Regions from separate parts of the Rheinheimera sp. WS51 genome, predicted to be linked through region 1. Evidence: predicted binding sites of a transcription regulator. Region 1 holds the regulator's gene; each other region holds the start of a gene.
What was found. Region 1 encodes FliA, which starts transcription of late flagellar genes. Its sites were predicted from a motif close to GCTAAAGTTNNNNNNNNNNCNGCCGATA; they were not measured.

Region 2: ACRCA4_RS01635 (DUF5610 domain-containing protein) is a predicted target of FliA. The motif match lies at 3,728-3,755, and genes of this name have one in related genera.
Region 3: ACRCA4_RS06880 (chemotaxis protein CheV) is a predicted target of FliA. The motif match lies at 7,420-7,447, and genes of this name have one in related genera.

What each region holds. Positions count from the first base shown of each region.
Region 1 covers NZ_JBOTRC010000009.1:76,444-87,177, reverse strand. The annotation lists gene fliR (flagellar biosynthetic protein FliR) at 1-255, shown strand, start outside; gene flhB (flagellar biosynthesis protein FlhB) at 271-1,398, shown strand; gene flhA (flagellar biosynthesis protein FlhA) at 1,500-3,602, shown strand; gene flhF (flagellar biosynthesis protein FlhF) at 3,612-5,006, shown strand; gene ACRCA4_RS11255 (MinD/ParA family protein) at 4,999-5,877, shown strand; gene ACRCA4_RS11250 (RNA polymerase sigma factor FliA) at 5,874-6,593, shown strand; gene cheY (chemotaxis response regulator CheY) at 6,647-7,018, shown strand; gene ACRCA4_RS11240 (protein phosphatase CheZ) at 7,044-7,790, shown strand; gene ACRCA4_RS11235 (chemotaxis protein CheW) at 7,806-10,361, shown strand; gene ACRCA4_RS11230 (protein-glutamate methylesterase/protein-glutamine glutaminase) at 10,368-10,734, shown strand, end outside.
Region 2 covers NZ_JBOTRC010000001.1:333,302-344,035, forward strand. The annotation lists gene ACRCA4_RS01625 (PQQ-dependent sugar dehydrogenase) at 1-978, shown strand, start outside; gene ACRCA4_RS01630 (TonB-dependent receptor family protein) at 979-3,093, shown strand; gene ACRCA4_RS01635 (DUF5610 domain-containing protein) at 3,090-3,683, opposite strand; gene ACRCA4_RS01640 (YqaE/Pmp3 family membrane protein) at 3,867-4,025, shown strand; gene ACRCA4_RS01645 (DUF1428 domain-containing protein) at 4,057-4,410, shown strand; gene ACRCA4_RS01650 (hypothetical protein) at 4,465-4,803, shown strand; gene ACRCA4_RS01655 (GNAT family N-acetyltransferase) at 4,818-5,300, shown strand; gene ACRCA4_RS01660 (DUF1294 domain-containing protein) at 5,354-5,719, shown strand; gene ACRCA4_RS01665 (hypothetical protein) at 5,793-6,464, opposite strand; gene ACRCA4_RS01670 (Rrf2 family transcriptional regulator) at 6,617-7,057, opposite strand; gene ACRCA4_RS01675 (hypothetical protein) at 7,161-7,382, shown strand; gene ACRCA4_RS01680 (porin family protein) at 7,635-8,210, shown strand; gene ACRCA4_RS01685 (methyl-accepting chemotaxis protein) at 8,623-9,150, opposite strand; partial or broken gene ACRCA4_RS01690 (PAS domain-containing protein) at 9,157-9,918, opposite strand; gene ACRCA4_RS01695 (endonuclease III domain-containing protein) at 10,438-10,734, opposite strand, start outside.
Region 3 covers NZ_JBOTRC010000004.1:9,814-20,547, reverse strand. The annotation lists gene ACRCA4_RS06940 (sulfite exporter TauE/SafE family protein) at 1-195, shown strand, start outside; gene lgt (prolipoprotein diacylglyceryl transferase) at 204-1,016, shown strand; gene ACRCA4_RS06930 (thymidylate synthase) at 1,019-1,870, shown strand; gene ACRCA4_RS06925 (FlgO family outer membrane protein) at 2,070-2,693, shown strand; gene ACRCA4_RS06920 (FlgO family outer membrane protein) at 2,690-3,301, shown strand; gene ACRCA4_RS06915 (PH domain-containing protein) at 3,409-3,777, shown strand; tRNA gene ACRCA4_RS06910 (tRNA-Arg) at 3,826-3,902, opposite strand; gene ACRCA4_RS06905 (flagellar assembly protein T N-terminal domain-containing protein) at 3,945-5,087, opposite strand; gene ACRCA4_RS06900 (LPP20 family lipoprotein) at 5,303-5,788, shown strand; gene flgN (flagellar export chaperone FlgN) at 5,855-6,283, opposite strand; gene flgM (flagellar biosynthesis anti-sigma factor FlgM) at 6,283-6,600, opposite strand; gene flgA (flagellar basal body P-ring formation chaperone FlgA) at 6,680-7,390, opposite strand; gene ACRCA4_RS06880 (chemotaxis protein CheV) at 7,537-8,466, shown strand; gene ACRCA4_RS06875 (CheR family methyltransferase) at 8,476-9,309, shown strand; gene flgB (flagellar basal body rod protein FlgB) at 9,396-9,797, shown strand; gene flgC (flagellar basal body rod protein FlgC) at 9,800-10,222, shown strand; gene ACRCA4_RS06860 (flagellar hook assembly protein FlgD) at 10,234-10,734, shown strand, end outside.

The DNA of each region.
Region 1 (10,734 bases):
GAGTTTGGCGGTTGGATGTTTGCTACTGCGTTAGCCATTGCTTTGGCGCCTATAATCTCTATGCTTACGGTTAACTTATCTTTTGGCATTATGACTCGTGCTGCACCTCAGTTGAATATTTTTTCGATAGGTTTCCCAATTACTATGTTATCGGGCTTAGTTATTTTATGGCTGACGTTAGATACATTTTTATTCCACTTCGAAAAGCAATGGCAGCACAGCATAGAATATAGCTGTCGCTTAATTGGCTGTTAAACAAGGCGCATTGACATGGCAGATGATAGTGCAGAAAAAACCGAACAGCCCACCCCCAAGAAGCTGCAAGACGCAGCAGAAAAAGGGCAGATAGCGCGGTCTAAAGATTTAGGCACAGCCTTTGTTTTAATTGGCAGTGCCTGTGCTATTTTAATTTTTGGCCGAATGTTAGCAGAAGCCATTTTAACTATTGGCCGGCGCATGATGCATTTAGATCAAAAAGATATGTTTGAAATAAACTCTATGTTTACGGCTTGGGGCGAAATAGGCAAAGAGTTGATTCCACCGATGGCGGGCATTTTTGCGTTTATCCTTGCTGCGGCCTTTATTGGTAATGTCTTATTAGGAGGCTTTAACTTTAGTATGCAGGCGGCTGCGCCTAAAGCCAGCAAAATGAGTGTATTAAAAGGCTTTAAACGCATGTTTGGTTTGCAAGCTTTGGTTGAGCTATTAAAAAGTTTTTTGAAAGTAATAGTGGTAGTTGGTATTGCTTACTTACTTTTAAAGTTCTTTTTCGACGATATTATGTCGCTTTCTTTGATGAGTGAACCTAACAATATTAAGTCAGCTTTATATTTTTTAGCTTGGATATTTTTAGGGTTATGCTCAAGCGTTTCAGTTATTGCATTAGTTGATGCCCCTTATCAAAAATGGAACCATATCAAACAGCTAAAAATGTCGTTACAAGAGATAAAAGACGAGCATAAAAATAGTGAAGGTAGTCCAGAAATTAAGGCTCGTATACGTCGTACGCAAATGCAAATGTCTATGAAGCGGATGATGCAAGAAGTGCCAAAAGCAGACGTAATCGTAACCAACCCAACGCACTATGCTATTGCATTAAAATATGACCAAGGAAAGTTTAGAGCGCCAGTTGTCGTTGCTAAAGGCGTAGATGAAGTTGCTATGCATATTCGTAAAATAGCCAATGAACATAAAGTGCCAGTATTAGAGTCACCAATGTTAGCGCGCTCTATTTATCACACTACAGAAGTAGACCACCCCATACCAGAACAGTTATTTGCAGCCGTAGCTCAAGTGCTAGCTTATGTCTATCAATTAAAAATGCATAAAAAAGGCAAAGGCACAAGGCCAAAAGCCTTAGCTAAAGATCTGCCAATACCAGAAGATTATCGTTATTAATCTATATTGTCATAAAAATCGACTGTAACCCAAGTATCTGTAAATGTTGGAGCAGTTCTTGCTTGTGTCCTGTATAGCGCCAATTTACTGTCAGGATTATCATGCAGTTAGTCAGTTATCTTAAAGGTTTTGATCGTTCAAAGCTTAACTTCTTAACCGGGTTAGGTACGCCGCTATTTATATTAGCTGCTTTAGCCATGGTGGTTTTACCTTTACCCCCGGTATTATTAGATGTGCTGTTTTCATTTAACATTGCCCTAGCTCTAGTGGTTTTGTTGGTCACGGTATATACCATGCGGCCACTGGATTTTGGCGCTTTTCCTGCAATTTTGTTAGTTGCAACCATTATGCGCTTAGCTCTGAACGTAGCGAGTACTCGGGTGGTGCTACTTGAGGGGCATAATGGTGGCGATGCTGCGGGTAAAGTTATCGAGGCTTTTGGCTCGGTGGTTATTGGCGGTAACTATGCGGTCGGTATTGTTGTTTTCCTAATTCTTATCATTATCAACTTTGTGGTTGTCACCAAAGGTGCTGGCCGCATAGCTGAAGTCTCTGCACGTTTTACCTTAGACGCTATGCCGGGTAAGCAAATGGCCATTGATGCCGATTTAAACTCAGGCTTGATTACCCAAGAGCAAGCTCGCGATCGTCGTGATGAAGTGACTACAGAAGCTGATTTCTACGGTTCAATGGATGGTGCTAGTAAGTTTGTTAAAGGCGATGCGATAGCCGGTATTGTAATTTTAGTGATCAACTTGGTTGGTGGCTTATTTATTGGAATGATCCAGCACGGCTTATCTTTTGCCAATGCCATGGAAGTTTATACCTTATTAACAATAGGTGATGGCTTAGTGGCACAAATTCCATCGCTGTTATTATCTATAGGTACAGCGATTATTGTTACTCGGCAAAATAAATCTCAAGATATGGGGCAGCAAATGACGGCACAGTTGGGCAATACCCAAGTGCTATTTGTAGCTGCAGGCGTATTAACGCTGATGGGCGTTGTGCCAGGGATGCCGCATTTTTCATTTTTATCATTAGCGGGCATTGTTGGTGGTATGGGCTATGTAATGCATAAGCGTGGCAAGCAGGCTAGCGCTGAGCTGGTATCTAGAGATGCTGCTGCAGTAACCGCAGCAGAGCCTACAGTTAATAAAGAAATTGGTTGGGATGACGTACAGGGCGTTGATGTGATTGGCTTAGAAGTTGGCTATCGCTTAATACCTTTAGTTGATAAAAGCCAAGGCGGCGAGTTATTAAGCCGAATTAAAGGCGTACGTAAAAAGCTATCTCAAGAATTAGGCTTCTTAATTCCAGCGGTACATATTCGAGATAATTTAGATTTAGAGCCTAATAGTTATCGCATGACCTTAATGGGCGTAATTAGTGGTGAAAGCGAGCTACGGCATGATAATGAGTTGGCGATTAACCCAGGTCAAGTTTTTGGCACTGTAAAAGGAATAGAAACCAAAGATCCTGCTTTTGGCTTAGATGCTGTATGGATTGCCAAAGAGCAACGTGAGCATGCACAAACTTTAGGCTATACCGTTGTTGATGCAGCTACTGTTGTTGCAACCCACTTAAGTCAAATTTTAACTAACCATGCCGCTAGCTTATTAGGCCATGAAGAAGTGCAAAACTTACTTGATATGCTAGCTAAGCATTCACCTAAGTTAGTTGAAGGCTTAGTGCCTGATACTTTACCGTTAACTGTAGTCGTAAAAGTGCTACAAAACCTATTGCAAGAAGGCGTACCTATTCGCGATATGCGCACTATAGTACAAACCTTAGTTGAGTATGGGGCTAAGAGTCAGGATGTTGACGTACTGACTGCAGCTTGTCGAATCGCCTTGCGTCGTTTAATTGTCCAAGAGGTTGGTGGAAACCGCAGCGAAATTCCGGTTATTACTTTTGCGCCTGAACTTGAACAAATGCTACATCAGTCTATGCAGGCCGCCGGTAATGATGGTGCGGGCATCGAGCCTGGGCTAGCAGACCGTATTCAGCAGTCATTACAAGATGCTTATCAAAGCCAAGAATTAAGCGGAGATAGTGCTGTTTTATTAACGTCAGGAATTTTACGCACAGTTATGGCACGATTTGTGAAGTATACCATACCAGGACTTAGGGTATTGTCTTATCAAGAGATACCCGATGATAAACAAATTCGCATTGTAAGTGTGATTGGCCAGGCTTCTTAGGAGTAACTCATGAAAATAAAACGCTTTGTAGCAAAAGACATGCGTAGTGCTTTAACCGAGGTAAAAGAGTTCCTTGGGCCGGATGCGATTATACTTTCTAATAAAAAAGTGGCTGAAGGAGTAGAGATTGTTGCCGCTATTGATAATGAAGCCAAGCCAGAAAAAATGCAGCCTAAACCGGCACCGCAGCGTGTTGCGTCACGATTCCAGGCGACAGTAGCTGATGATGATGAGGCTGAACCTGCCGCTGATTCATTAAAAGCCTTATTAGCACGCCAAATGCAAAAACAGCAACATGAACAGGGTAATACTGCGGTGCCATCTCAAGCGGCCGCAGTACAGAATCGTCAGACCCAGCCTGAGCGTGCTCCTGCTTTTGACCGTCAAAATACTGGCAATACACAGGCCGTACCAAATTTACAATTATCTGAGCTTAGCAAATTGCAGCAACAGCAAGCTGACTTTATGCAAAAGCAAATGGACTCGATGCGTAATGAAATGCTGTCGATGCGTCAATTATTGCAGCACCAAGTATCAGGACTGATGTGGCAAGATTTAGCTCGTCGAGAGCCTTTACGTGCTTTGGTGATAGAAAATTTGCAACAGCTTGGTTTATCTGAGGCAATGGCCGATCAGCTCGCTTGTTTTATGTCAGAAGATATGAATTCAAATGATGCTTGGGATGCGTCGTTAGAACTACTAGCAGGACAAATTAGTACTACTAATGATGATATTTTACGCCGTGGTGGTGTAGTGGCTTTAGTTGGACCTACAGGCGTAGGGAAAACGACTACAGTTGCTAAGTTAGCTGCTGAGTTCGCGCGTCGACATGGAGCTGATCAAGTCGCATTAATTACCACAGACTGTTATCGCATTGGCGCTTATGAACAATTAGCAACTTTTGGTCGTATTATTGGCTGCCCCGTTAAGTTAGCAAAAGATAGCGAAGAATTAACCTTGTTAATTAATCAGTTACAGCAACGTAAATTAGTTTTAATTGATACTGCTGGGATGAGCCAACGAGATATTCATTTAACTGAGAAACTTGCTACACTAGTGAATAATAGCCATGTCAAAATAAAAAATTATCTGGTATTGTCTGCTACAGCACAGGCTAGAGTTATGCAAGAAAGCGTAACTCATTTTAAGCGTATTCCATTGTCAGGTTGTATTTTTACAAAACTAGACGAATGTTTAAGCTTAGGAGAAGTGATTAACGTGGCTATTCAAAATGCATTAGCAGTAAGTTATCTGACTCATGGCCAGCGTGTACCTGAAGATATTGCTGTTGCAGATGCTAAAGCCTTAGTACAACAAGCTGAAACATTGCGATTAGCACAAAGCAGTACGGTTCATCAATGGCATACAGATGAGATGAGTCGAGTGGAAACAACCTATGCATAATCATGACTATTTAGATGATCAAGCTACTGGCCTTAGAAAAATGAATAAGCAGATGGTAAAAGTTATTTCAATTAGTGGTGGTAAAGGCGGCGTTGGTAAAACCAATGTTTCGCTTAACTTGGCCATGGCGTTATCGCAATTAGGCAAAAGTGTTATGGTGCTTGACGCTGATTTAGGTTTAGCTAACTGTGATGTAATGTTGGGTCTTCGAGTAGACAAAAATTTATCACATGTATTGTCAGGTGAAGTATCTTTAGACGATATAATTATTGACGGGCCTTTTGGTATCAAAATTATACCGGCTTCGTCTGGCTCACAAAGCATGACAGAGCTGGCTCCGGCAGAACATGCTGGACTTATTCGTGCTTTTAGTGAAATGCAAACCAGTGTTGATGTCTTATTAGTTGATACTGCCGCTGGTATTTCAGATATGGTACTTAGTTTTTCCCGCGCATCGCAAGATGTGCTTGTTGTTGTCTGTGATGAGCCATCATCAATCACTGATGCTTACGCATTAATGAAAATACTAAGCCGAGATCATGGTGTTGATAAGTTTAAAATTGTTGCCAATATGGTGCGAAGCATAAAAGAGGGGCAAGAGCTTTTTGCTAAGTTAACACGAGTAACTGACCGCTTTTTAAATGTAAATCTCGAATTAGTTGCAACTATACCCTATGATGAAAATGTCCGCAAAGCGGCACGTAAGCAAAAAGCCTTTATTGAGGCATTTCCAAAAACACCAGCAAGCATGGCAATTAAGAGTTTAGCGTTAAAAGCCGGTAAGTGGCCATTACCTAATATGGCATCAGGGCATTTAGAGTTTTTTTTAGAGCAATTAATTGACTCTCATCCGGAACGAGGCTTAGTGTGAATAGTAAACTAGCAGCTTATGGCGGTGTTGATCGCATGCAGCAATTGATAGATCAGCACACGACTTTAGTTAAGCGTATTGCCTATCATTTGTTAGCGCGATTACCGGCAAGCGTGCTGGTAGATGACTTGATTCAATCTGGTATGATAGGTTTAATTGAAGCAGCAAAGAATTTTGATGGTAGTAAAGGCGCAAGTTTTGAAACCTTTGCAGGTATTCGCATTAGAGGTGCAATGTTAGATGAAATGCGCCGAGGCGATTGGACGCCGCGCTCAGTACATCGTAATGCGCGTTTAATTGCCGATACTGTAGCCGAACTAGAAGCTGCCTATGGCCGTGATGTAAAAGATTATGAAGTGGCGGAAAAACTGAATATATCCTTAGATGAGTATCATCATATACTTAGTGATATTAGCAGTGGTAGAATTATTGGTATTGAAGATCTTGGTGTTTCTGAAGATGTAATCGTAAGCAGTGATGATGCTGGTAGCGATGATTTATTTGATATCCAAGCTAATAATGCATTTCAACAAGACTTAGTGTCTACTATAAGCAATTTACCTGAACGTGAAGCACTAGTATTATCTTTATATTATAATGAAGAGCTAAATTTAAAAGAGATTGGTGCTGTGCTAAACGTAAGCGAATCACGTGTTAGTCAGATACATAGTCAGGCACTTGTTAGATTAAAAGCCAGAATGCAGAATTGGGTCTAACCTTATACTGAGTTAGCTGTAATATCTCGTTGGAGGAGATTTTGGATAAAAACATGAAAATTCTTGTAGTTGATGACTTTTCAACTATGAGACGAATAATAAAAAACCTATTACGTGATCTCGGCTTTACCAATGTTTCGGAAGCTGATGATGGCAGTACCGCCTTACCTATGCTTCAAGGTGCAGACTTTGATTTTGTGGTAACGGATTGGAATATGCCTGGAATGCAAGGTATCGATTTGCTTCGCGCTATACGCGCGGACGAAAAACTAAAGCATATACCTGTATTAATGGTTACAGCAGAAGCTAAAAAAGAGCAAATTATTGCAGCTGCGCAGGCTGGGGTGAATGGCTATATTGTGAAGCCTTTTACTGCTGCAACATTACAAGAAAAATTGGCAAAAGTCTTTGAGCGTTTAGGCTAATCGTCACTGACAGGAGAGTCTTAGTATGACGATGAAAACTGAACCGATAATTACATTAGAACAAGCTCGGCAACTGGTTGAGTTTATGGAGTCAGAGCAAGTTGATGCAGCTAATGAGCTAGTTCAAACACTAGTTGTACCTAGTGCATCTGAACTATTTGAAGAAGTTGGTAAGTTAACTCGGCAGCTACACGACTCTTTAGAGAATTTTCATGTTGATCCTTCTTTAAATAACCTACTTGAAGAAGATATTCCTGACGCTAAAAAACGATTAGCCCATGTAATTGGCATGACGGAACAGGCAGCTAACCGTACTATGGATGCGGTAGAGTCCTGTTTGCCTATAGCTGATAACATTTCTCAACAGCTCAATATTATTCAACCGCAATGGCAGCGTTTAATGCAAAGGCAGCTGCAGTTAGGTGAGTTTAAAAGTTTATGCCACAATTTGGATGGCTTTTTAGTACAAGCTAATAATGATTCTAAAACATTAAATGGTTTATTAACTGATGTATTAATGGCACAAGACTACCAAGATCTTACAGGGCAAATTCTTAGCCGAGTAATTGAGTTGGTTCGTGAGGTTGAAGAAAGTTTGCTCGGGCTGTTAACTGCTTTTAATCATTCAAATACATCAGGCTCAACAGTAAAAAGTAAACCAAAAGCAATAACACGAGATGCCGAAGGTCCTATCTTAGATGCCGCAGAGCGAGAAGACGTGGTAACAGATCAGGGTGATGTTGATGACTTACTGTCAAGTTTAGGCTTTTAATAGAGGTATTCATGCATGAGCTTTGATATGGATGAAGATATTTTACAGGACTTCCTTGTCGAAGCAGGTGAGATTCTTGAATTATTGCAAGAACAATTAGTTGAGTTAGAAAATAACCCTGACGACGCAAATCTATTAAATGCTATATTTCGCGGCTTTCATACCGTTAAAGGTGGCGCTGGTTTTTTAGCATTAACTGAACTAGTTGACGCCTGCCATGGTGCTGAAAATGTTTTTGATATTCTAAGAACAGGCAAGCGACAAGTCACCGCTGAATTAATGGATGTTATTTTACAAGCTTTAGACAGCATTAATGCCATGTTTGTTGCTGTAATACATCGCCAACCATTAACCCCAGCACCCGCTGAGTTACTTCAAGCTTTACACTTTTACAGTGAACCTGCCTCTGAAAACGAAGTTGCTCCTGGTGCTGTTGCAGATGAAGAACTTGTGGCTGATGTTACTGACGCTCAAGACGAGATTGTAGAGCAGACTGCCGAGGAGCAAACAGAAACTCATACTGCTGATGGCCAGGGCATTGATGAAATGACCGAAGATGAGTTTGAGAAAATTTTAGATGAATTACATGGCAAGTCTCCAGGTTTAGCTAATAATGCGGCAGATGCCAGCAGTCAAACTAATGCTAACAATGCTAACAATGCTAACAATGCTAGCAATGACATTACTGATAACGAGTTTGAAGCTATTTTAGATCAGCTTCATGGCAAAGGTACCTTTATTCCTGATGCCATTAAAGAGCAAACCGCTCAGCCTAAAGCGACTGATTCGAGCAGTAGTGATTCAGATGAAATAGATGATGATGAATTTGAGGCTTTACTTGATCAGCTACATGGCAAAGGAAAGGCACCCACAACTGCGTCTGTTAGTTCAGCTAAACAAGAAAAGGCAGAACCACAAAGTATTTCTACTGACTCAGATGAAATAGATGAGGATGAATTTGAAGCTCTACTCGATCAACTTCATGGCAAGGGGAAAGCACCTCAGACGATAGAGAATAAAGTTAACCCAGCGTCTTCTAGCACGGCTAAAGCTAGCAGTGACAGTGATTCAGATGAAATAGATGAAGAGGATTTTGAGGCTTTACTTGATAAATTACACGGTAAAGGAAAAGCGCCTACTTCAAAAGAAAGTTCAGTAGAAACTAAAGTAGCAACAACAGCTGCTGAAGTTAAACCTACAGCAAAAGCGCCTGTGGGCTCAACTGCTAAAGCTACTGATAGCAAAGCTGTTGATAACAAAGCAAGCACAGCTACTACACCCGCTAAAACTTCGCCGGTTGTTAGCCCAGCTCCAGTTGTTGCTGCAACACCAGATAAAGCAGTGGCTATGCAGCAAGTTCAAACTGATACAACGGTTAGGGTTGATACTAAGCGGTTAGATCAGATTATGAATATGGTTGGTGAGTTAGTTCTGGTTAGAAATCGCTTGTTAAGCCTTTCAGGTAGTGCTGAAAATGAAGCGATGAGTAAAGCCATTGCTAATTTAGATGTTGTCACTGCCGATATACAGGGCGCGGTGATGAAAACCCGCATGCAGCCTATTAAAAAGGTATTTGGTCGCTTCCCTAGAGTTGTTCGTGACATGGCTCGGTCTTTGAAAAAAGATATTGAGTTAGTGTTAGAAGGTGAAGAAACCGATTTAGATAAAAACTTAGTGGAGGCTTTAGCTGATCCGCTAGTGCATTTAGTACGTAACTCTGTAGATCACGGCATTGAAATGCCAGACGTTAGACAAAAAGCGGGCAAAAAGCGTGTTGGTACTGTGAGGTTAGCAGCAGAGCAAGCAGGTGATCATATCTTACTAACCATCCAAGATGATGGTGCTGGGATGGATCCTGAAAAGTTAAAAAGTATTGCGATTAAACGTGGTATTTTAGATATTGATGCTGCTGCTAGAATGTCTGATACCGAAGCCTTTAATTTAATATTTGCCCCTGGCTTTTCAACCAAAGAGCAGATTTCTGACATCTCTGGTCGTGGTGTAGGCATGGATGTGGTTAAAACTAAAATTAACCAACTTAATGGCTCTGTACAGATCCAGTCTAAGCTAGGTGAAGGCACACTATTAGAAATTAAAGTGCCATTAACCTTAGCTATTTTACCAACCTTGATGGTGCTTGTTGGTAAACAAACTTTTGCTTTGCCATTAGCGGGTGTGAGCGAGATTTTCCATTTAGATTTAAATAAATCAAATATGGTTGATGGCCAATTAACCATAGTGGTGCGTAATAAAGCCATTCCTTTATTTTATTTAGAGCATTGGTTGGTTAAAGGCTCAGAGAAAAAGCGTCGCCGTGAGCAAGGCCATGTTGTGATAGTACAAATAGGCACCCAACAAGTCGGTTTTGTTGTTGATGCTTTAATAGGTCAAGAAGAAGTGGTTATTAAACCTTTAGATCGGTTACTGCAAGGTACGCCAGGTATGGCCGGTGCGACAATAACATCTGACGGTGGTATTGCTTTGATACTTGATGTCCCAAGCTTATTAAAACATTACGCTAAAAAGTCAAAAATTAAATTAGAGCGTTTTAGTAACGGCCGAGGTGAATAGAGTAATATGGCGATAAGGGTCCTAGTAGTTGATGATTCAAGTTTTTTTCGCCGTCGACTGACTGAGATCTTGGCGAAAGACCCATTAATTGAAGTTATCGATACGGCAATTAATGGGCGAGATGCCATTGATAAAGCAAAGTCATTGCAACCCGATGTTATTACTATGGATGTAGAAATGCCGGTACTTGACGGTATTTCTGCGGTACGAGAAATAATGCAATGGCAACGGATCCCTATTCTCATGTTCTCATCGCTAACCCATGAAGGAGCTAAAGCAACTTTTGATGCCTTAGATGCCGGTGCGGTGGATTTTTTACCGAAAAAATTTGAAGATATTGCACGAGACAAGGAAGAAGCGAGTCAGGTATTAC
Region 2 (10,734 bases), on a different contig from region 1:
GATGATGGCCAAATGCTAGTTAGCGAGCGGGCGGGTAATTTACGATTAATAGCCGCCGATGGCACTGTGGGAGAGCCAATTGGCGGCTTGCCAGAAATTAAAGTTCGCGGTCAAGGTGGTTTATTTGACATAGTATTAAGCCCAAATTTTAGTCAAGATAAATTAGTCTATTTTGCTTATGCTGAGCCAGAAAGTACCGGCAGTGATATTACAAGTACTGCTGTGGCCAGAGCGCGACTTGAAAACAATAAGCTGCATGATGTAACTGTTATTTTTAGCCAACAGCCAAAAGTTATGGGCGGTCGTCATTATGGCGGTCGACTAGCATTTTCTGCCGATGGTGAGTTTTTGTTTATTGGCTTAGGCGATCATGGCCATCGCCAAGATGATGTACAAAGTTTGGCTAACCATACTGGCAAATTAGTTCGTATTCACCCCGATGGCACTGTGCCTAAGTCTAACCCTTTTGTGAATCAAGCAGGTGCTTTGCCAGAAATTTGGTCTTATGGTCATCGTAATATTCAAGGTATGGCTATTCAACCTGAAACTGGCCAACTTTGGGCAGTTGAACATGGCCCACAGGGCGGCGATGAAGTGAATATTCCTCAGGCTGGATTAAATTATGGCTGGCCCATTATTACCCATGGCGAACAATACGGCGGCGGTGAGGTAGGTATAGGCTTTAAAAAGGACGGTATGGAGCAACCTATTTGGCATTGGACGCCGTCTATTGCCGTATCTGGCGCAGCTTTTTACCAAGGTAATCAGTTTGTCCAGTGGCAGGGTAACTTGCTAGCAACTGGCCTAAGAGGCCAACAATTAGCGCGATTAGAAGTGAATGGCAGCCATATTATTCATCAAGAAACACTTAATCTTAAACGGCGTATTCGTGAAGTGAAAGTTGCTCCAGATGGCAGTGTTTATTTACTTACAGATGAGCCTAAAGGCGCTATTTTACGCTTGTCAGCGGTGAAGTAAGTGCAAAGTAAAACGACATTTAGGCTCGCCCTTTTAGCGAGCCTTTTTATTGCCGCTGGCTCTGCAGTAGCTGATACAGCTAGCCAAACTAAACTTGATATTCATGCTGCTAATCAAGCTGAAACAGAGTATATAGAGCGTATTATTGTCACTGCCACTCGTACTGAACAACCTTGGCTTGCCAGTCCAGCTTCTATCGACAAGATTAACGTGACTGAGCAGTTACCGGGTATGCGCAGCGATATGGCGGAAATTTTAGCTGGTATTGCTGGCTTGCAAGTAGATAGCCGCTATAATTTTGCGCAAGATACACGCATAATTTTACGCGGCTTTGGCGCCAGAGCGGCTTTTGGCGTACGTGGTGTGGTAATGCGCTTAGACGGTGTGCCTTTATCTATGCCGGATGGCCAAACACAAGTTTCTAGTATCTTTATAAATCACCCCAGCAAAGTTGAAGTATTACGCGGGCCCATAGCGGCAGTTTATGGCAATGCTGCCGGTGGCATTATTAATTTACAGAGCCAACCTGCTGCCAACAGCTATTTGGCGCTAAGCCATGCCATAGGTGCGAATGCTCGTCAGCGCAGCAGTTTAGATGCCGCTATGGTGCAAGATACATTTAGTGTTAGTGGTCATTATGCGCGTTTTAGAACAGATGGTGATCGTGAGCAGGCCAGTGCAGAGCGTGATCAATATGCACTGCGTGGCACTTATCAGCTGGCCAATAATATCGAGTTACTAGCCCGAGTAGATGATAACCATGCGCCTTTATTGCAAGATCCTGGTTCATTAACGGCCATGCAATGGGCTGAAAATAGTAGCCAAACTTTTAGTGGAGCCGCTAGATTTAACACTAGAAAGTCTATTCGCCACCGCCAGCAATCACTCACTATTCAACAGCAGTTAGCGCATTACGACTGGCAAGTTGCAACATGGCACGGCTTACGTGAAATAGAGCAATACTTACCATTTCGTGCTGATGATATCACTTCTTCTGGGGCTGTGATTGACTTAGCCAGAAACTTTTATGGTGTGCATGGTCAATTCAATTGGCGACCGCAGGTTTTTACTGGCCGCTGGCAGCTTAGTTTAGGCACTGATATTGAGCGACAAAAAGATACACGGCAAGGTTTTATTAATAATTTTGGTACAGCTGGTGAGCTACGCCGTGATGAAACTAGCCGTGTAGCCAAAAATGATTTGTATACTTTAAGCACACTAGCAGTCACTGATAAATTAAGTTGGTTAGCCGGTTTTAGGTTATCTAATTTAGTGTTTGACGTTAAGGATCGTTATATTGTCGCTGGGATTAATCCCGATGATAGTGGCCAAACGCGCTACAGCGAAACCGCTTGGACCAGCGGTTTAAATTATCAGTTAACTAAGCAATGGGCGCTATTTACTGCTGTAGGTCATGGCTTTGAAACTCCAACATTAACTGAGCTGGCTTATCGCAACCAAGGTACAGGTTTAAACTCTGATCTTGGCCCGGCAAAAATTATGCAATACGAAGCAGGCATTAAATGGCTGAGCGCTGATGCCAATGGCCAAGCGCAATTAAGCCTATTTCGAGTAGACAGCGATAACGAGATTGTTGTTGATCAATCTATTGATGGCCGCGCTACTTATCGTAATGCAGCGCAAACTGAACGACAAGGCGTTGAGTTAAGCTGGCGTTACCAACTGCATCCAGCAATTCAGTTACGGGCTGCGGCCACTATAATGACAGCAAACTATAAAGATAAGCTGCAAAGTGACTCGCTAAACGGCAATCGCATACCGGGTGTGGCAAGCAAAAATGTATTTATTCAAGCCAATTACCAGCCTTGGCATGATGATAGCTTACGCGCGGCTATAGTGGCGCAATATCGTTCTCGGGTGGCAACTAACGATAACAATGAGCAGTTTGCGCCATCTTATATACTGTGGCATGCCAGCTTAGATGCTAAGCAAGTCAGCGCTAATTGGCACTTTAAGCAATGGCTGCGGTTAGATAATATATTGGATAAAGACTATGTCGGCTCGGTAGTGGTAAATCAGGCAAACGGCCGCTCTTTTGAACCCGCAGCTGGCCGTCAACTTAGTTTAGGCTTTAGTGTAGAGCGTTATTTTTAGCCTAAGCTACTGTCTTCTTGCTCAGACTTAGCGATTTGCTCTAACATTTTTTCTCTGAAACTTGCTAAACCATCCATGACTAAGCCATAGGTTTTATCTACGCCGCTTTCTACTTCACCTTCATAAACTTGCAAGCCTTTAAGAATATTTTTGGCATCAGCAAAGCCTTTTTCAATGCCGCCACCTATAACCTTTAAAAAGCTCTCTAGATTTTCTTCTTCTGATTTACCCGGATTTTGCTCTTTGTATTTACCGTAAAAGGCAGTAGCAAAGCTAACGATGCGTTCAGCCGTGGCTTCTGGCGAAGTATCAATACCAGAATCATATATTTTTTGTGCCGCGTTAGTGCCCATTATTGGTTCAAGCTCAGCGTTAATACCTTCTAATGCTGTTTTGTATAACAAGCTTAATGAGTCGTTATTGCTGCTTAAAGACACTTTTTCATTAGCACGTAAAATAGCAATGTTGTTGGCTTGCTTCATTTCAGCCGCTTGGTTTTTAATTGTTTGGCTGTCATGTTGCTTAACTGAATTGCTGTTAGCTTTTGTTGTGCCAGTAATAGACGAGTGATTTCCTGTTGTGATAGCCATGACTTACTCCTGATAAGCTAATATTGGTATTACACTAGTCAGGGTATCGACCAGTAGTAGCAAAACTTTAATTTATTTGTAAGTCTGTTTTATCGCCTGTTATAACTCATATAAATATTCTAAGCTGTAATAAGCCTTATTACATTTGCTGTGAACTAGGTATTTAAATCTAAGGAATTTATTATGAATAAACTTATTTTAATTTTACTGGCCATTTTCTTACCCCCGATTGCTGTTTTGTTAAAGTCTGGTGTTGGTAAAGATCTGCTTATTAATATTATTTTATGTTTAATATTTTTCTTCCCTGGCATGGTGCATGCAATCTGGGTAGTGACTAAGTAGAGCTTGTTTAATATCAATAAAGGAGAAAGAGATGTCTTACATTGATGGTTTTGTTGCTGCGGTTCCAACTGCTAATAAAGAGCAATATATTCAACACGCAAAGTTATCGGCCATTGTATTTAAAGAGCACGGGGCCCTAAAAATAACTGAAGCTTGGGGTGACGATGTGCCTGAAGGGGAAATGACGTCATTTCCACTAGCAGTAAAGTGCAACAAAGATGAAACTGTCGTATTTTCTTCTGTTGTTTGGCCATCAAAGACTGTACGCGATGCGGGTTGGCAAGCAATTATGGCCGATCCTAGAATGCACCCAGATAATAATCCAATGCCATTTGATGGTAAGCGTTTAATATATGGCGGCTTTGACATAATAAGTGAAGCATAATTTTATTAATTAGGGTTAAATGCCTTATCAAGAGGTAGATACTTTAAATTAGCTATGAAAAAACCTGTAAAAGCTGCAGTGATTTCTGCTGTCATTTACCCTGGGTTAGGCCATATTTTTCTTGAAAAAAAACGCCAAGGTTTTATGTGGGCCACTGTATTCACCGTGCCGTTATACTTGCTTGTTAGTGAGCTGCTTACTCAAACTAAGCTTATTACAAAACAGGTTATCGAGGGGACGATCCCGTTAGATATTTCTGCTATATCGCAGGCGGTATTCGATGCCATGGCAACAAAGCCTGCGCTAACTTATTGTACTTATCTATTGGCTATTCTTTGGTTGTTAGCCATCGCCGACTCATTTCGGCTCGGTTGTAAAGCTGTTTCGTCTTAATTAGGAAAGCACTATTGAACCTTATAATTAAAGAAATTACACCTGATTATGATGCAGTAATAAGCAAAATCATTAAGCAAGTGGGAGCTGAGTTTGGTGCTATAGGTGAGGGCTTTGGCCCGTCGGATCCAGAAGTTGCTGCAATGAGCCAACATTATAGTGACAAAGAAGCCAGCCGTTATTTTGTTGTGCTAGTGAATGACTCTGTAGTAGGAGGCAGTGGTATTGCGGCTTTTAATGGCAGTAGTGATACATGTGAATTACGTAAATTATTTATACTGCCAACTAGCCGCGGTTTAGGTATTGGCAAGCAACTTACTGAACACTGTCTTAGCTATGCCAAAAGTAAAGGTTACAAGCAATGCTATTTAGATACTTTAGCTACAATGGAATCTGCTATTAATTTATATGAAAAGTTTGGCTTTAAGCATTTAAGCCATCCCTTAGCGGGCACTATTCATAATGGTTGTGATGTTTGGATGCTTAAAACCTTATAAGATATGGCATTTACAATAAATATTGTTTTAAAGGCTTATATTAAAAGGAATAAATGATGCAAGCTAAAGTAAAATCGCATTGGCCGTTTTGGGTGGTAACACTATTTTTTATGGTTATGCTGCTAGTTACTTGGTTATTAACGCTAAGTTGGTATTGGCTGCTTAGTTATGCCGTATTAAGCCTAATTACCTTTATAATTTATGCTTGGGATAAACGCAAAGCAAGTCAACAAGCATGGCGTACACCAGAGTCAACGCTACAAATTCTAGCCTTAATTGGCGGCTGGCCAGGCGCCTTGCTTGCCCAACATCAGTTACGACATAAAACAAAGAAAACAACATTTTTGCTAGTGTTTTGGGCCATGACGCTGCTAAATATTGCTGTTTTAGTTTGGTTAGTTCGCTTTAGTACAAGCTGAAAAGCACTAGGTTATTTTTAATCACTAGCGCTTTATGCTGCTTAATTCAATCTAAGTTAACTTGAGGAATAGATTAAGTTTTATCAATCACTTTAGCTCGCAATACTGGGCTGGTAATATTTAGGTTAACTGCCTGGTTAAGAATAATATTACCATTAATTACTACTGTTTCGTCTATTGATAAGGTAGGGATATCTTTTTCACTGTTTTGCTTGCTCCAGGGCCACCATGACCAATTAGACCAGCTAGTTTTGGTTTTAGAATAGATAATATTCCCATGTATAACGCTATGACCTTTTAAGCTGATATCACCGTTTAAAGTAGTAATATCGCCGCCTACTGTGCTGTCTATTACATTAATACCGCCATTAACTGTGCTTATATTACCCTTAACTTGAGCTTGCTTGCCCAGATCTATTTTACCATTTACCACCGCTAAATCAGTGGCGACTAGTAGTCCTGAACCTGCAACTATTTTACCATTTACAGTGCTGGCGCTGTGTAGTCGCACTTGATCTGCCAACCTAATGCTGCCATTAACAGTAGAAATTTCTTTCGCTTGGCTTTGTGTCGCCATATTAATACTGCCATTCACTAATGAGATATCGGCGTATTGTTGATGACTTTGAATGTCGGCACTGCCAGAGACTTTGTCTAAATTTCCTAAGTTTTCAGCATTAACATTCAGCATTACTGTAGAAGAGAGTAACAAGCTTAGAGTTGCAATTTTTGTTGTCAGTTTCATATTTCAGTCCAGAAAAGAGTGCTTTATTTGTAGATATTGCAAAAGCTTTGCCAAAAACTAAATTGTTGAATATAAGGGGATTTAATTTCGGCGCTATCTTGACAAACACTAAATTAACTAAAAAGTAGTCAAAATAACGAAAAAATTTAAACCTACTGCGCTAACTCTTGAATAAAAATAGCTTGCAGCTGAGATTTATTATCGCTAACTAAGTCTGCCACTGTATGCTGGCTAAGATGTTGATAAAATAGAGCCTTACCTTGTTCTACTATGCCATTTAACTTGCAAGCCGGTAGGGCAATACAATGAGGTGAGCGGCAATCTATCCATTCTTCGTCACCTTCTAGTTGGCGAATGACATAGTCTAATCGAATATCGGTTAAGGGTTTAGCTAAAGTAAAGCCGCCATTTTTACCTCTTTTAGTATCGATTAGCTCTAATTTAGCCAAATGGTGCACAACCTTATTTACATGATTAGCCGACAAATTAAATACTTCACAAATAATGCGAACATTGGTTGTGGCTTGTTCTGGTTGGCATGCTAGGTACATTAAAACCCGCAGTCCATAGTCGGTATATTTTTTTAATTGCATAATCGTCTCTATTATAGGCTAAAAAATAGACTAAATATTGCTTGAATTTTAATTAATATACATTAATAATGCGTATTATAAATATACATTAGGAATGTGCATTATGAACGCGAAAAAATTACTCTTTACTGCTAATAGCGCTATGATAATCACCTTGTTGTTATTTTGTGCTGCAGCCTATCTAGCATGGTTCCAAGATCAAACACTACCACTACGTATTGTAGCGGTTATGCATATGTTGCAAATTGTTTTTGCTGCTTTATTTAAATTATCTTATGTTCTGCGTTTAATTGCGCAAAGTCAGTTAGGTATGGCACTGCGTTAATGTAGGGTTCAGTTATTAACACGTGTAACTGTTTGTTTTTAAAAGTATTTGCTATGTAATATTTTCATTTTAGTAAGACGGTTTTACATACTGATTTACTGTTAAATTTTGATTTATACAATTACCTTATCCTTAACTATCTGAAATATCTGATTAATATTCTTCACTGAAATGTGGCACAGGCTTTGTATTAACCTAGTGACACTTTAAGCGAAAGTTTATTAATCACTAATTTATATTTCGGAGTTTATAATGAAAAAGTCATACTTAGCTATTTTGGCTACAGCATCTTTATTGACAACTTCTGGTTTTGCCGCTGCAAATAATTTTGTAGATAATATGGGGCCTTATGTAGGTGCGAGTTACGGTTTATTAAAAGCAGACGGTGACGAAGATTTTGATAAAGAAGATAATGCAACTAAATTATTTATCGGCGCCCAATTTCATCAAACGTTTGCTTTAGAGGCCGGTTATATTGATTTTGGTAATTACGGCAATAGTGTTTTTAATACTGATTTAGACGGATATACATTAGCTATTAAAGCCGGTATTCCATTAGGTGAGCGTTTTACCTTATATGCTCAAGGTGGTAATTTATGGTGGAATGCAGATATTAATGCAACTGATGAAAGCTCTGATGCCGATGGCTCTGATTTTTTCTATGGTGCCGGTATGACATTTGCTATATCAGAGAGTTGGCAATTATTACTAGAGTATACTCGTGTTGACGTTAAGTTTGATCGTGATGAGATTGGTATTCTTGCTGAAATTGATAGTTTTGATACTAAATTTGATCAAGCAAGCTTAGGCGTTAAATATATATTTTAATCTACTTTTGTCTTAACCATCTTGTTTAACGCATAACAGGCTACTTGATAATTAAGTGGCCTGTTTCGTTTTAATAGTCAAATTTTAATTAAGTGTAATTACAAAGTGCATAGCTTGTTTATTATCGTATTAGTGTAATTGTCTTTTCGCTTTATTGTAAAACTTCACCCCAATTTACCACCATGATCACTGGCTGCTTACCACCCGATGCACTTTCATGTAACCACCAGTTGCAGCAATCATCCAATTAATTGAGCGTAAGCTTTGAGCGAAAAGCAGCTATTCAGATCAGGCCGCTCGTGAAAAACGAATCTCTGCTTTGCCTTATTTGCGGACATTCGATTTTTCGTGAACCCAGAGCGTATCCTCTAATCAGGGGGCCAATTTCAGTGTGGCACTACACTTTACTTCCTCAATGGATCGCAGACACAGACTGTACAACCTCTTTTGCGCCTTTTTCTATATCCAAAATTATGCTGGAAAGGAGAGCAATTTTCTCACCATTTTGACCACTGAGCCCATCGATAGAATTAATGGCTTGCATAACCTGACTAGTTACTTCCAGATTTCTTGCAACAACACTTGATATCTCATCAGTCGCTGAGCTTGTTCTTGAAGCCAGCGATCGGACTTCATCTGCGACAACAGCAAATCCACGTCCAGCCTCGCCAGCACGAGCTGCTTCGATAGCTGCATTTAGAGCAAGCAAGTTGGTCTGCTCTGCTACGCTACGAATGATATTGACCATACTAGAGATTTCTTTTGCTTGGTCACTTAATCGTTGAATAACTTGATTAGTAGTTAAAACTGTTTCGGATATCTCGCTTGCTAAATTTAAAGAGGATTCAATATGACTCTTCCCTTGTTCAGCGATATTAAAGGTTTGAAGCGCTGTTTCGTGAGCAACCTGGGCAGCTTGTTTTGCCCTCATTGCCTGCATAACACGATCTGTAATTGCAGTCGCAAATTTGATAACTTTGATGACTTTGCCGTCATTATCTTTTACAGGGTTATAACTCGCCTCTAACCATATATCATTACCTCTGGCATCATATCGCTTAAACTTACCAGAGCTGAGTTTACCCACAGCCAGGTCTTTCCAGAACTCTGGATTTTCTCTATAAAAACTGTCATCACAAAACATCTTATGGTGTCTGCCTACGATCTCCGACAGTTGATATCCCATAGCTTGAAGGAAGTTTTTATTTGCATTAACGATCTCACCACCATGAGTGAATTCAATAATAGCCATAGCTTTATCTAGGGCGTGATATATCGCGTTTTGGTCCGTTAACTTTAATGTCTGCTCAGTTACGTCTGAGGCAATTTTGATCACGCTTGATACTTTCCCTGTGCCACTATGAACGGGAAAATAAGTCGCCTCTAACCAAATAGATTTTCCAAGCTTTGTTTTTCTGTTGAATGAGCCATGCTTCGCTCTGCCTGAGGCAAGCTCAGACCAAAAGTTCTTGTACTCATAGCTTGCGGAATATTTGGGATCACAAAAAATTGAATGATGCTTGCCAACAATTTCCGATAGTGAATACCCAACAGTGTGCAGAAATAAATCGTTTGCATCCTGAATATGACCATCAGGGGAGAATTGTATAAACGCAACACTGCCTCTGATTGCGGCAATCACCGAGGTAGCCTCTGACAAAGCTGTACTCAGCCTTTCGTTTTCCTGTTTGATTTTTTTGTTGAACATCGCAGTCTCTGTACGATTGAAAATGTAACAAATTATACCAGAATAGAATGAATTCGAGATGAATTTTCGACAATTACCAAATTTATCAGATATTTGTCTATTTAATCAACGATTTGGCATTTAATGCTGTTTAATAACTGAGGCATTCTCTAAAACACTGCCTGACGTTTTAGAGAAGCACACTAAATTCTCTCTGGATAAGCGCTCATTATTAACTCAATTACAAGAGATTAGAGTAAGTGAGTTCGCTTCAGATTTTGATGAGTTCATTGAAGGACTGTGTACCTTTGCAGTTCCACTTGATACTTATCTTGGAAACTATTCCATTGCCGTGGTTGCACCGTCTACAAGAGGAAGAATAAACGCTGAGTCGATCCGTGTAGCGCTAGACAAGTGCAGAGAAAGTATACAGCGGGAAATTGGCAAGACGCTGGTCAAAAAATAATCTACCGTTGATTTTTCTAGTCGTCAGCAGCCAGCACTTTTCTGGTTGCTGCTTCGAAAAACCGTGGCTTAAGCTTAAGAATCGAACTGACTGCAAAATTGATTAACACAACACTCAGAACATTTTGGCTTTCTGGCCGTACAGACTTTCATTCCGTGCTGTATTAGCCATTCATGCGCATGTTTTTTGTAAAATGTTGGCGTGATAAGATTAATCTTTACCGCCGCATCTTCGGCCGAATCAGTCGCAATTATTTTTAAACGGTTCAACACCCTAAGTACATGGGTATCGACGGCTATCGTGTCTTTAGAGAATACAAAATTAAGCATAATATCCGTGACCTTACGGCCCACACCCTGAAGCTTCATCAA
Region 3 (10,734 bases), on a different contig from region 1:
GGTTGGCAGCATTATTCATTAGCCGATGGCTTTGTTGGCTATGTATACTTACCGGTATTAGCCGGAATTGTCGCAACGTCTGTCTTTATGGCGCCTATAGGTGCGCGCTTAACACAGCGACTGCCTGTATTGGTAATAAAACGGGTTTTCGGTATTTTTCTTATTTTAGTGGCAGCTAAGATGATGTTTAGTTAAGGGTTGTTATGTCAGCTGGGTATATTACATTTCCACAAATTGATCCAATTATCTTCTCCATAGGTCCCATCGCTTTAAGATGGTATGGCTTAATGTATTTAATTGCTTTTGCTCTTGCTTGGTGGCTAGCTAACCGCGCGGCTAAGCAACCTAACTCCGGTTGGACTGAACAGCAAGTGAGTGACTTGTTATTTCAAAGTTTCATAGGTGTTATTTTAGGGGGGCGCTTAGGTTACGTCTTGTTTTATCAGTTTGACTACTTTTTACAAGATCCCAGCTACCTATTTAAAATATGGACCGGCGGCATGTCATTCCATGGCGGTTTTATTGGTGTGCTTGTTGCTATGGCCTGGTTTGCAAAACGCAATAATAAAGCTTATCTACAGTTAGGTGACTTTGTTGCTCCGCTGGCACCACTAGGTTTAGCGGCGGGGCGTTTAGGTAACTTTATTAATGCCGAATTATGGGGCAGACCCACAGATGTACCTTGGGCGGTGTTATTTCCTAACGCTGGGCCTTACCCACGGCACCCATCGCAGTTATATGAATTTATGCTCGAAGGCATAGTGCTCTTTATTTTAATTATTTTATATCGTCGCTTTAATCCACCAAGTGGCTCCTTAGGTGGCTTGTTCTTAGTAGGTTATGGTGCTGCGCGCTTTACCGTTGAGTTTTATCGTGAGCCAGATGCACATCTTGGTATTTTGTCGGCGGGCATGTCGATGGGGCAATGGTTATCATTACCAATGATTATTAGTGGTGTAGGGCTAATTAGCTATGGCTACTGGCGCAAAGCTCAACAAAAAAAACAGGCAGTATAAGTATGAAGCAATATTTAGATCTATGTCAGCGCATTATTGATCAGGGTGTTTGGATAGAGAATAAACGCACTGGAGTTAGGTGTTTAACCTTAATTAATGCTGATTTAGAGTACGATGTCGCAGCGAATGCCTTCCCATTATTAACCACACGTAAAAGCTATTACAAAGCGGCTATAGCGGAATTGCTTGGCTATATTCGCGGTTATGATAATGCCGCGGACTTTCGGGCTATTGGCTGTAATACCTGGAATGCCAACGCCAATGAAAATACGGCTTGGTTAAATAACCCTCATCGTAAAGGCACTGACGATATGGGCCGAGTTTATGGCGTGCAAGGGCGAACGTGGCAAAAGCCGGATGGAACCTTTTTAGATCAGTTTAAAAAAGTGGTCGATAATTTAAGCCAAGGCATTGATGACAGAGCTGAAATAATTACTTTTTATAATCCTGGTGAAATAGAGCTAGGCTGTTTACGGCCTTGTATGCATACCCATACTTTCTCACTATTAGATGACACCTTATATTTAACCTCGTATCAACGCAGCTGTGATGTGCCTCTAGGTTTGAATTTTAATCAGGTGCAGTGCTTTGTGTTATTAGCCTTAGTGGCACAAATTACCGGCCATAAAGCGGGCAAAGTATTTCATAAAATTGTCAACGCCCATATATATGAAAATCAGCTAGAGTTATTGCAAGAGGTTCAGCTGAAGCGTCAGCCATTACCACTTCCGCGTTTACATATTAACTCTAAGATAAAAACCTTACAGGATATAGAAACTTGGGTAACTACAGCAGACTTTGAGCTAGAAGGTTATCAGTATCATGAACCAATAAGTTATCCATTTACGGTTTAAATATTAACGCCATAAATTTTTTCAGATCCAATAAAACTCACTAGTTTAAATATGTAGTCGTATTTAAACTAGTGAGTCCCTCTGTAGTGTTGCGCCAAAAAAATATTAAAAACGACAAGTTTAACTGGCCTAATTATTGCAATGATTAAATATAAATACATTTAATGAAAATACAACTTAGCTTAATTAAGGTGGCGGTATGAAGGCGCTAACATTCGCAGTGATTATTTTTACTGGTTTACTAATAGCCAGCTGTAGCTCGACTAATGTGAACAATCAAACTGCCTCAGGCAGTACTTTGCATCCGGCAAATACAGTTGCTTATTATAGTCAGCTGTTAGCGCTTAATTTAACCAATCAGCTCAATAGCAAGTTAGAGCAGAGTACGATTAAGCCGCGAATAGCCCTAAGCTCTTTTGTGCCGGTAACCAGCTTTTCATTAGCCCAGGTTGATGAATTTGAAAAACAGATGGCGAATCAAATTAGTGAGACAATGCTTAGCGAAATTAAGCAACAGGGTTTTGAAGTTTATGATTACCGTTTACGCGATCAATTAGCTTTAAAGGAAGATCATGAGCAAGCCTTATCACGGCAATTAACCGCTATAGCCAATAGCAGCGCAGCCGATACCTTATTAGTGGGAACTTATAGCCTATTAGCTGAAGGCGTTATGCTAAATGCGCGGTTAATTGCAGTGAAAAATAAACAAGTGTTAGCAGCAAGCAGCCAGCTAGTGCCAACAGCGGTGTTCTGGCAGCAACAGCGAGTTATTCAAGTAGGTGATAAGCTGTACCGTACTGATTCAACAGGAGCAGCAAGATGATGCTAAAACCACTTTTACTTCCGTTATCTATATTATTTTTATCGGCTTGCTCAATGCCGAGCTTTTTGAGCGCAGACCAACAAGCGGTTGATGAAAAGCAAACTGAATCGACATGGCAAGACAATGTAGATAGCAAATTATTGACAGCCAATACATACTCTCAGGCACTAGTGTATCAATTAGTATCTCATTGGCAGGCCGTAGATAAAACGGCCATGGTTGCTGTAACAAATTTTAGTTTTGTCGACTCAGGCTTAGAGCAGGGCAGTGTTTTAAGTCATCACTTAAGCGAGGCGATGATGCATGATTTACATACCTTTGGTGTGCCAGTGTTAGACTATAAAGCGACCGACTTTATAAGGGTAACAGAGCAGGGCGACTTTGTATTAAGCCGTAACTTTCAAGAGCTAAATAATGAATTACCCATACGCTATGTTGTAACAGGCACTATGACTCAGCATCAGCAAGGCATGCTGATTAATGCGCGTTTAGTGCGTATTGATAACAAGCAGGTCATGTCGGTTGGTCGAACCTTTATTCCCGCTGTGGTTGTTAACGCTATTCTAAAACACAATGATCAAGCGCCTTTACAGCTAACCCAAGGTTAGCTTAAAGTTCCAGCTGTGTTTACTGCAATTTCATTAAATGCTTAGTCTAGGTCAGACTTAAGCTAAGCTGCTTTGCAGTGTCGTTTAATCGTTGATAAGGGAAACGAATGATAGATTTTAATAACAAAGGTTTTTTTAAATTAAAGCAAAATGCTGATTATGCAGAAAAAGTACAAGATTTACTAATAGCTGATGAGCAGGTTATCGACTCATTTAAAACAATGCGTGATGGCGTGGTTTTTACCAATAAAAGAATTATTGCCGTTAACGTACAAGGTATTACCGGCAGTAAGAAAGACTTCACTAGCTTGCCTTATAAAAATATTGTGGCTTATTCCGTTGAAACCTCAGGCACCTTCGATTTAGATTCTGAACTAGAAATATACTTTTCTGCTATTGGTAAAGTTAGGTTTGAATTTACCGGCAAAACCTCAATGGTTGATATCGCAAAAACGATAGCCAACAGCATGCTTTAACTTAGGTTATTGTATTTTATAGATAAAATATTTAATTAACTAGGCTGATGGCGTCCCAGACAGGAGTCGAACCTGTGGCCTCGCCCTTAGGAGGGGCGCGCTCTATCCATCTGAGCTACTGGGACTTAAGTTGATATTCTATATAAAAAATTAAAAAATAAGTACCCTTAGTCTTCTTCTTTTCTATGAATACTCACAATATCTGCGGCTTGTATATGCTGGATTAAGGCTGCGGTTGCGGGCTCTGCCATAGCTTGCTGTTGGCTAACTTGGCGTACAACTAAGGTAATATCGCTAAGATGCAAGCGTTTAAGTTCAGGTTGGCCAGGATCGCGCTTCACTTGAATTAGCTGTAATTTGTCGCCAACCTCTAAGCCATGCTTTTTACCAATATTAAACCAGACTTGATTATTAGTAACTTGGGTAATATTGGTTAAAACCGGCTTACACTGTAATTCTTGCTGTATATCTTCTGCCACAATCTCTAAAAGTTGATCAATTTTTTGTCCATAAGGTAACTGCCAAAAAGCGGCACTGTGAGCAGCAGGTGTATTTTTATCTTTATATGGCCACGTAGAGTCTGTTCTATATTCTTGTTGAAATACAATGCTTTGTTCAAATAAATCATAAAGCACGACATTAAGTGCAAAAAAGCGTTGTTTAGTTGCTGTTTGCCAAAAACGGTGAGTTTCTTCGCCTAAAGAGAGATCTTTAATCGTTGCTGTTACGATATATTGGCCACCTTGGCGAAATAACTGGTCAGTATAGGGGTAGCTAAGATCAGATAAGCCAGTACTATAGTCTAATACACTGGTGGTAGCGGCCGGAGCTTTTGCTTGCAGATGGTAATTTAACTGTGTAGTGGCATCTTTATCTAATGAAAATAACTGGCCATATATTGCATCTTCTCGAGCACTTAGCTGCATACGACTAAGTAACAATGGTTTTATATATTGTTCAGTGGTACAAGCAGAGACTTTTTGTGGCTGAATATTAGCCCTAATCACAACCGTTAAGCGATTGCCTTGTTGCTTTTCTGACATCAGCTGCAACTCACTGACTTGATGTTGGCTACTAATTTCAATTAAATCATGCTCTAACACGCCATTAAGTACCTGTTGCGAGCTTTTTATTTCAGCACCGGCAAATAAAGCGGCGCGGCTTAAAGCGTCATTAACTGCATAATGTCTGGCTTGTGCTAAATTGTCATGCTTAATTCTCGCTTCACCTGTGGCTTCATACCAGGCTGCAGAACTTGAGCTGGCAAAGAAAGCTAATACTAAGCTTGATAAAATTGCATTATGTTTCATAAAAATCCTAGCCACTAATGTTCACTAGTATAAGTAAAGCAATAAGCATGCCTTATCTTTGGCTTAGTTATTGCTTTATTAAAACTATTAAGGCTATCGTTAATCTAAACAGTCGATAGCATAAGCAGTTAATAGTCTATACCTTAGAGTCAAGAGTAAAGCTAACTTATCGCTAGCTTAACGATGCTGTAAATGATTATTTTGGAAATAGTAACATGATAATAAATAAAATAATTTTCTCACTGAGTATTAAGCTTGTTGTTGCAATAAGTCTTTTTAGCGTTGTTACAGCTTGTGCAACGAAAACAAGTACTGAAGTGAAAAATGTCGCCATTGTGCCTAAACAGTTTCCTGTTTTACAGGCCGTTGGTTATGCCCCTATCAGTTTACAGAAGGGGCAAACTGAGCAGCAAAGAATGTTGCAGGCAATTACAGCCTCTAAGCTTGATGCATATCGTGAACTGGCCGAAATAGTGCACGGACAAAAACTTGACGCTAAAAACGAAGTTACCAATACTTTTAAAAGCCAAAGCGGAATCGCTTCATCAGTTACAGGACTAATTAAAGGGGCTAAGGTGGTAAAAAGCTATGCGATTAATGATGTGTATATCACAGAGCTGGAATTAGATTTTGAACAAATTTATCAGCTATATAACAAAGTAGGACCAAAGCAGAAGGGTAAGCGTATTCGCTATTATTAGTTTTTAGAAACGTAGTTGCTAAGTAGTGTACGAGCTGAGTAATGACAAACTACATAATTTACGTGCTTAGGCTTTAATACCTTTGCCGATATTGTCTATAGATGGTTTGCCTTTATTGGTATAAGTTAAGCCTGACTTGCCTTGTTGAGATAAAAGGGTATTTTTGAAACGTTCTAAAGTGAGTTGGCTTTGCTCTAATACTTGTTGATTAACGTTGTTTTGCTGTTTGCAATTAGCTAATAACCCATCAATTTTAGTTACTTCTGCGCTAAACCAATCAGCAGCTTTAAGACTAGCAAGCTCAGGAAGCTGTGCCACTGCATTATCGGTCTCGGTAATAGAAGCAAGTAATTGATTCTTTTCTAGCGTAATACGCTCAAGGCTTGCAATATCACGCTCAGATAGAGCGGCAAGTTCTTGCCGTAATAGCAGCAACAACTCATTTAGATGCTGTTGTTGTTGTTCTAGTAGGGTAGAGGCTTTATCTGTATTCATTAGTGGCTGAATAACTCGTTTTCAAACTCTACGATGCTTTTAGCTAGCTGCTCAACATTAATTTTATATTTACCTTCACTGATCGCTTGCTTAATTTTATCCACTTTCTCTTGATCAATGCCGCTGCTGTTATTCGCTTTTTCAGTTAGTTTAGTTAACTGCTGAGCTTGTGGTGTTAAAGACACTGAATCTTGTTTTTGATTCGGCGCTTGAGCCGAATTTTGTTGCACACTTGCTTGCTGACGTTGAGTTTGTTGCTCAACTTTGTCAGTTTTAACTTGTGCATTATTTTGTAAGTTGTTGATATTGATAGCCATGATATAACCTCATTACCTAAGTACAGATCCCTATGTACAGCTTAACGGCTTTACTTAAGAAAACTTTAGTAAAAAATAATTAAAATTTAATGCTTACACTATTTACGCCTGTAACTTCTGCACGAATAGTACGTTTAGATTGGCGGTTAATTATCTCTATTGAATCACCTAAACTGCCATCTTGTTGGGCAATACCGGTGGCCGACACATTTAAGCCTTTATTGCTAATTGATATTGTAACAACATCGTCTTTACACACAAGACAAACATCTTGCAATGTCAGCATTTGGCCCATACTCAAGGTACGTTTAGTTTTAGCGCCAACTATTTGACTCGGCTCTGTGATTAAGCTGCCTCTGACAAAACGTCGTTCTCTTGTTTCTAGTGCCAACATATCGGCAGTAATTTGTGTTCCTGAAGCAATATTTTGTTTTAAAATGACAGCTTGAACAACTTGGTCAATACGAACAGACAAATATAACTTCCAATTATCATCTGTGAGGCATTGGATTAAAATGGTATTTTGTCGTTGACTAATCGGTTGCGACAAACTGAAGTCCAGTGGTGCTGTGCAAGTTTTGTTACCAATACGCTCATCTAAAGGGCTTAATTTAGGAATAAACTCATTATTACTAAGCTGAGATAACTCTTCATTTAACCACGCTTCTGCAGCCGCAGTTAGCTTGGCGGGTGAATATTCGTTCGCTACAACATAATTAGGTAGTAACATCATAATCATAATGAAGTATAATTGGCCTAGTCGTGGTAGAAATTTGTCGTACTTTTTCATATATATTCAGCTATGCTTTATAAGTTAGTGCTAAAGATTGTCAAAAATCAGGCGATATAAGTATTCGTTATAACAGCAAAGCAATAATCACGCCGAAGCTCAGATATAAGTCGATTTATATTAACGATATCAGTTAGAGGTAGTAAATGGCAGGTGTTTTAGACTCCGTTAATCAGCGAACGCAATTAGTTGGTCAGAATAGACTTGAGTTACTGCTATTTAATTTAGCGGGTAGGCAGCGTTATGGCATTAACGTGTTTAAAGTACGAGAGGTTTTACCCTGCCCAGCATTAACGGCTGTACCAAGACGTAATAAATACGTAAGAGGTATTGCTTATATTCGCGGACAAGCAATTTCTGTTATTGACCTTAGTTTAGCAATTGGCGGTAAAGCCATAACTGATGTTAGCAAAAGTTTTATTGTTATTGCTGAATATAATCGCTCTGTGCAAGGCTTTTTAGTTCATGGTGTTGAACGGATTATTAATATTAATTGGGAAAAAATATTACCGCCCCCCAAAGGTACTAGTGGCAAACAAAGTTATTTAACTGCAATTACTGAAATTGATAATGAATTAATCGAAATTCTAGATGTTGAAAAAATTCTAGAAGAAATATCACCTTCAGCTACTACAGTAACTTCACAAATGGATACTCAGCGTATTGCTGCTGATTTAGGTGAGCGCATTATTTTAATTGCTGATGACTCTGCGGTTGCCCGCAACCAAGTGAAGCGAGCACTTGAAAGCTTAGGTGTGCAAATGCACGTTGTTAATAATGGCCGCGAAGCACTTAATTTTTTACAACAAACGGCTCAACAGTGCCAGCAATGTATCACCGAGAAAGTCGGTTTGTTAGTCTCTGATATAGAAATGCCAGAAATGGACGGCTATACCTTAACAGCAGAAATTAAGTCTGATCCTAAATTAAAACAATTACACGTCATATTACATACATCATTAAGTGGTGTGTTTAATCAGCAAATGGTGCAAAAAGTTGGGGCTAATGACTTTATTGCTAAGTTTAATCCCAATGAATTAGCTGAATCCGTACAAAAGTGGCTACTTAAAGCGTAAGGGAACTGTGTGCTAAATAAAGAGTTATATGACATTGAATACAAGCAGTTTCGTGACTTTCTTGAGCTGCAATGTGGCATTGTATTGGGAGAAAATAAACAATATTTAGTGAAAAGTCGGCTGGCGCCTTTGATGCAACGTTTTTCGGTTGACTCTTTATCTGAGCTGGTGCAAAAAACTTTAAACCCGTTAGAAAGACAATTACGAGCCGAAGTTATTGATGCGATGACAACGAACGAAACCTTGTGGTTTCGTGATACCTATCCTTTTGAATTATTAAAAAAACACATTCTTCCTGAACTAGAAAAGCAGCAACGTAATATAAAAATATGGTCAGCGGCAAGTTCTAGTGGCCAAGAACCCTATTCAATAGCCATGTCAGTGCTTGAATATAAACAGCTGCGCTCTGCGTCAGCTAACTTAAATGTGAGTATCTTAGGTACTGATATTTCTAAAACCATGTTGCAACATTGTCAACGAGGCGAATATGATAGCTTAGCGTTAGCGCGAGGTTTATCGCCAGAGCGTCGCAGCCGTTTTTTTGCCGATAGCGGCAAAGGAATGATGCAATTAAAACCGGAAGTAAAACAAAGTGTCAGCTTTCGGCACTTAAATTTACTTGATAGCTATAGCTTACTCGGTAAGTTTGACGTTATTTATTGTCGCAATGTACTGATATACTTTTCTAATGATGTTAAAGCTAAAATTTTAACTAAGTTCGCTCAATCTCTTAATTCTAAAGGGTTTTTAATACTAGGGGCTTCAGAGTCATTATCGACTATCAATAATGACTTTGACATGATCCGTTGTAACCCTGGCATTATATACCGCAAAAAAATATAACTTTTCTTACCTGTATTTCATTTCTGGCCCATAAGTTGCTTCTAGATTACTAAAGGTACCAATAGTAATTCAGAGGTGGCAAAAAAATGGCGATCAGTTTTGAAAAAGCATTTGGCATGCATCCTGAAGCGTTAATGATCCGCGATCGCAGAGCTCAAGTGCTATCTGAAAATATCGCAAACGCTGATACCCCAGGTTATAAAGCGCGTGATATCGACTTTAACCAAGCTATGAAACTGGCTAAAGCTCATCAATCAGGCTCTGTTGGCCGTACCCATGAAAAGCATTTTGCAATTTCAAGTCAATTAGGCGCCGATACGTTATTTCGCAACCCTGATCAACCTGATACTGGTGACGGTAATACTGTGGATATCCATCATGAGCGTAATGCATTTATGCAAAATAGTATGGAATATCAAGCCAGCTTATCCTTTTTAACAGCAAGAATTAATGGCCTGAAAAAAGCCATTACGGGTGGAGGGCAGTAAGCATGAGTATGTATAAAATTTTTGATATCGCAGGTAGCGGTATGGCGGCCCAATCTGTTCGTATGAACACAACGGCCAGTAATATTGCTAATGCTAACAGTGTGAGTAGCAGTGTTGATCAAACTTACCGTGCCAGACACCCGGTGTTTGCTGCAGAGTTATCAGCAGCTAAACAAATGCAGGGTGACGATGGGGTTGGCGTTAAGGTGTTGGGTATTGTTGAGTCAGACGCCCCTCTTAATGTTGAATATTCGCCAAATCATCCATTAGCAGACGAGAATGGTTACATTTATAAACCTAACGTCAATATTATGGAAGAGATGGCTAATATGATCTCGGCCTCGCGCTCTTATGATACCAACGTGCAAACTGCCGATGCTGCTAAGCAAATGGTTATGCGCACGTTAAGACTAGGCCAAGGCTAAAGGATAAGGTTATGACTAGCAACGTTAATAACTCCAACGTTAACAACAGTGCATTAGATGGAATGTATTGGGGTGAAAAAAATAAGGTCGCTGATAAAAACAATGGTGCCTTAAACCAATCAGATTTTTTTGCATTACTAACCCAGCAGTTAGCTTATCAAGATCCAACTAAACCTGTTGAAAATGATCAAATGATAGCGCAGATGACAAACTTTACCATGGCAGATGGTATTAGCTCATTAAATGCTAGTTTTGCAGGCTTTGCCGAAAGTATGACATCAAACCAGGCGTTGCAAGCCTCGTCATTAGTGGGGCGAAGTGTGCTTACTCAATCCGATGAAATTGTATTTACAGGTGATAGCTTATCGCGAGGAAATATTAGCTTAGATAAACCGGCAAATACGATGAAGATTAGTATTGAAAATGATAAAGGCGAAGTTATTCAAAGCTTTAGTGTAGACAACCCTAAAGTTGGTAAAAATGAGTTTATCTGGGATGGTACCCATAATGGC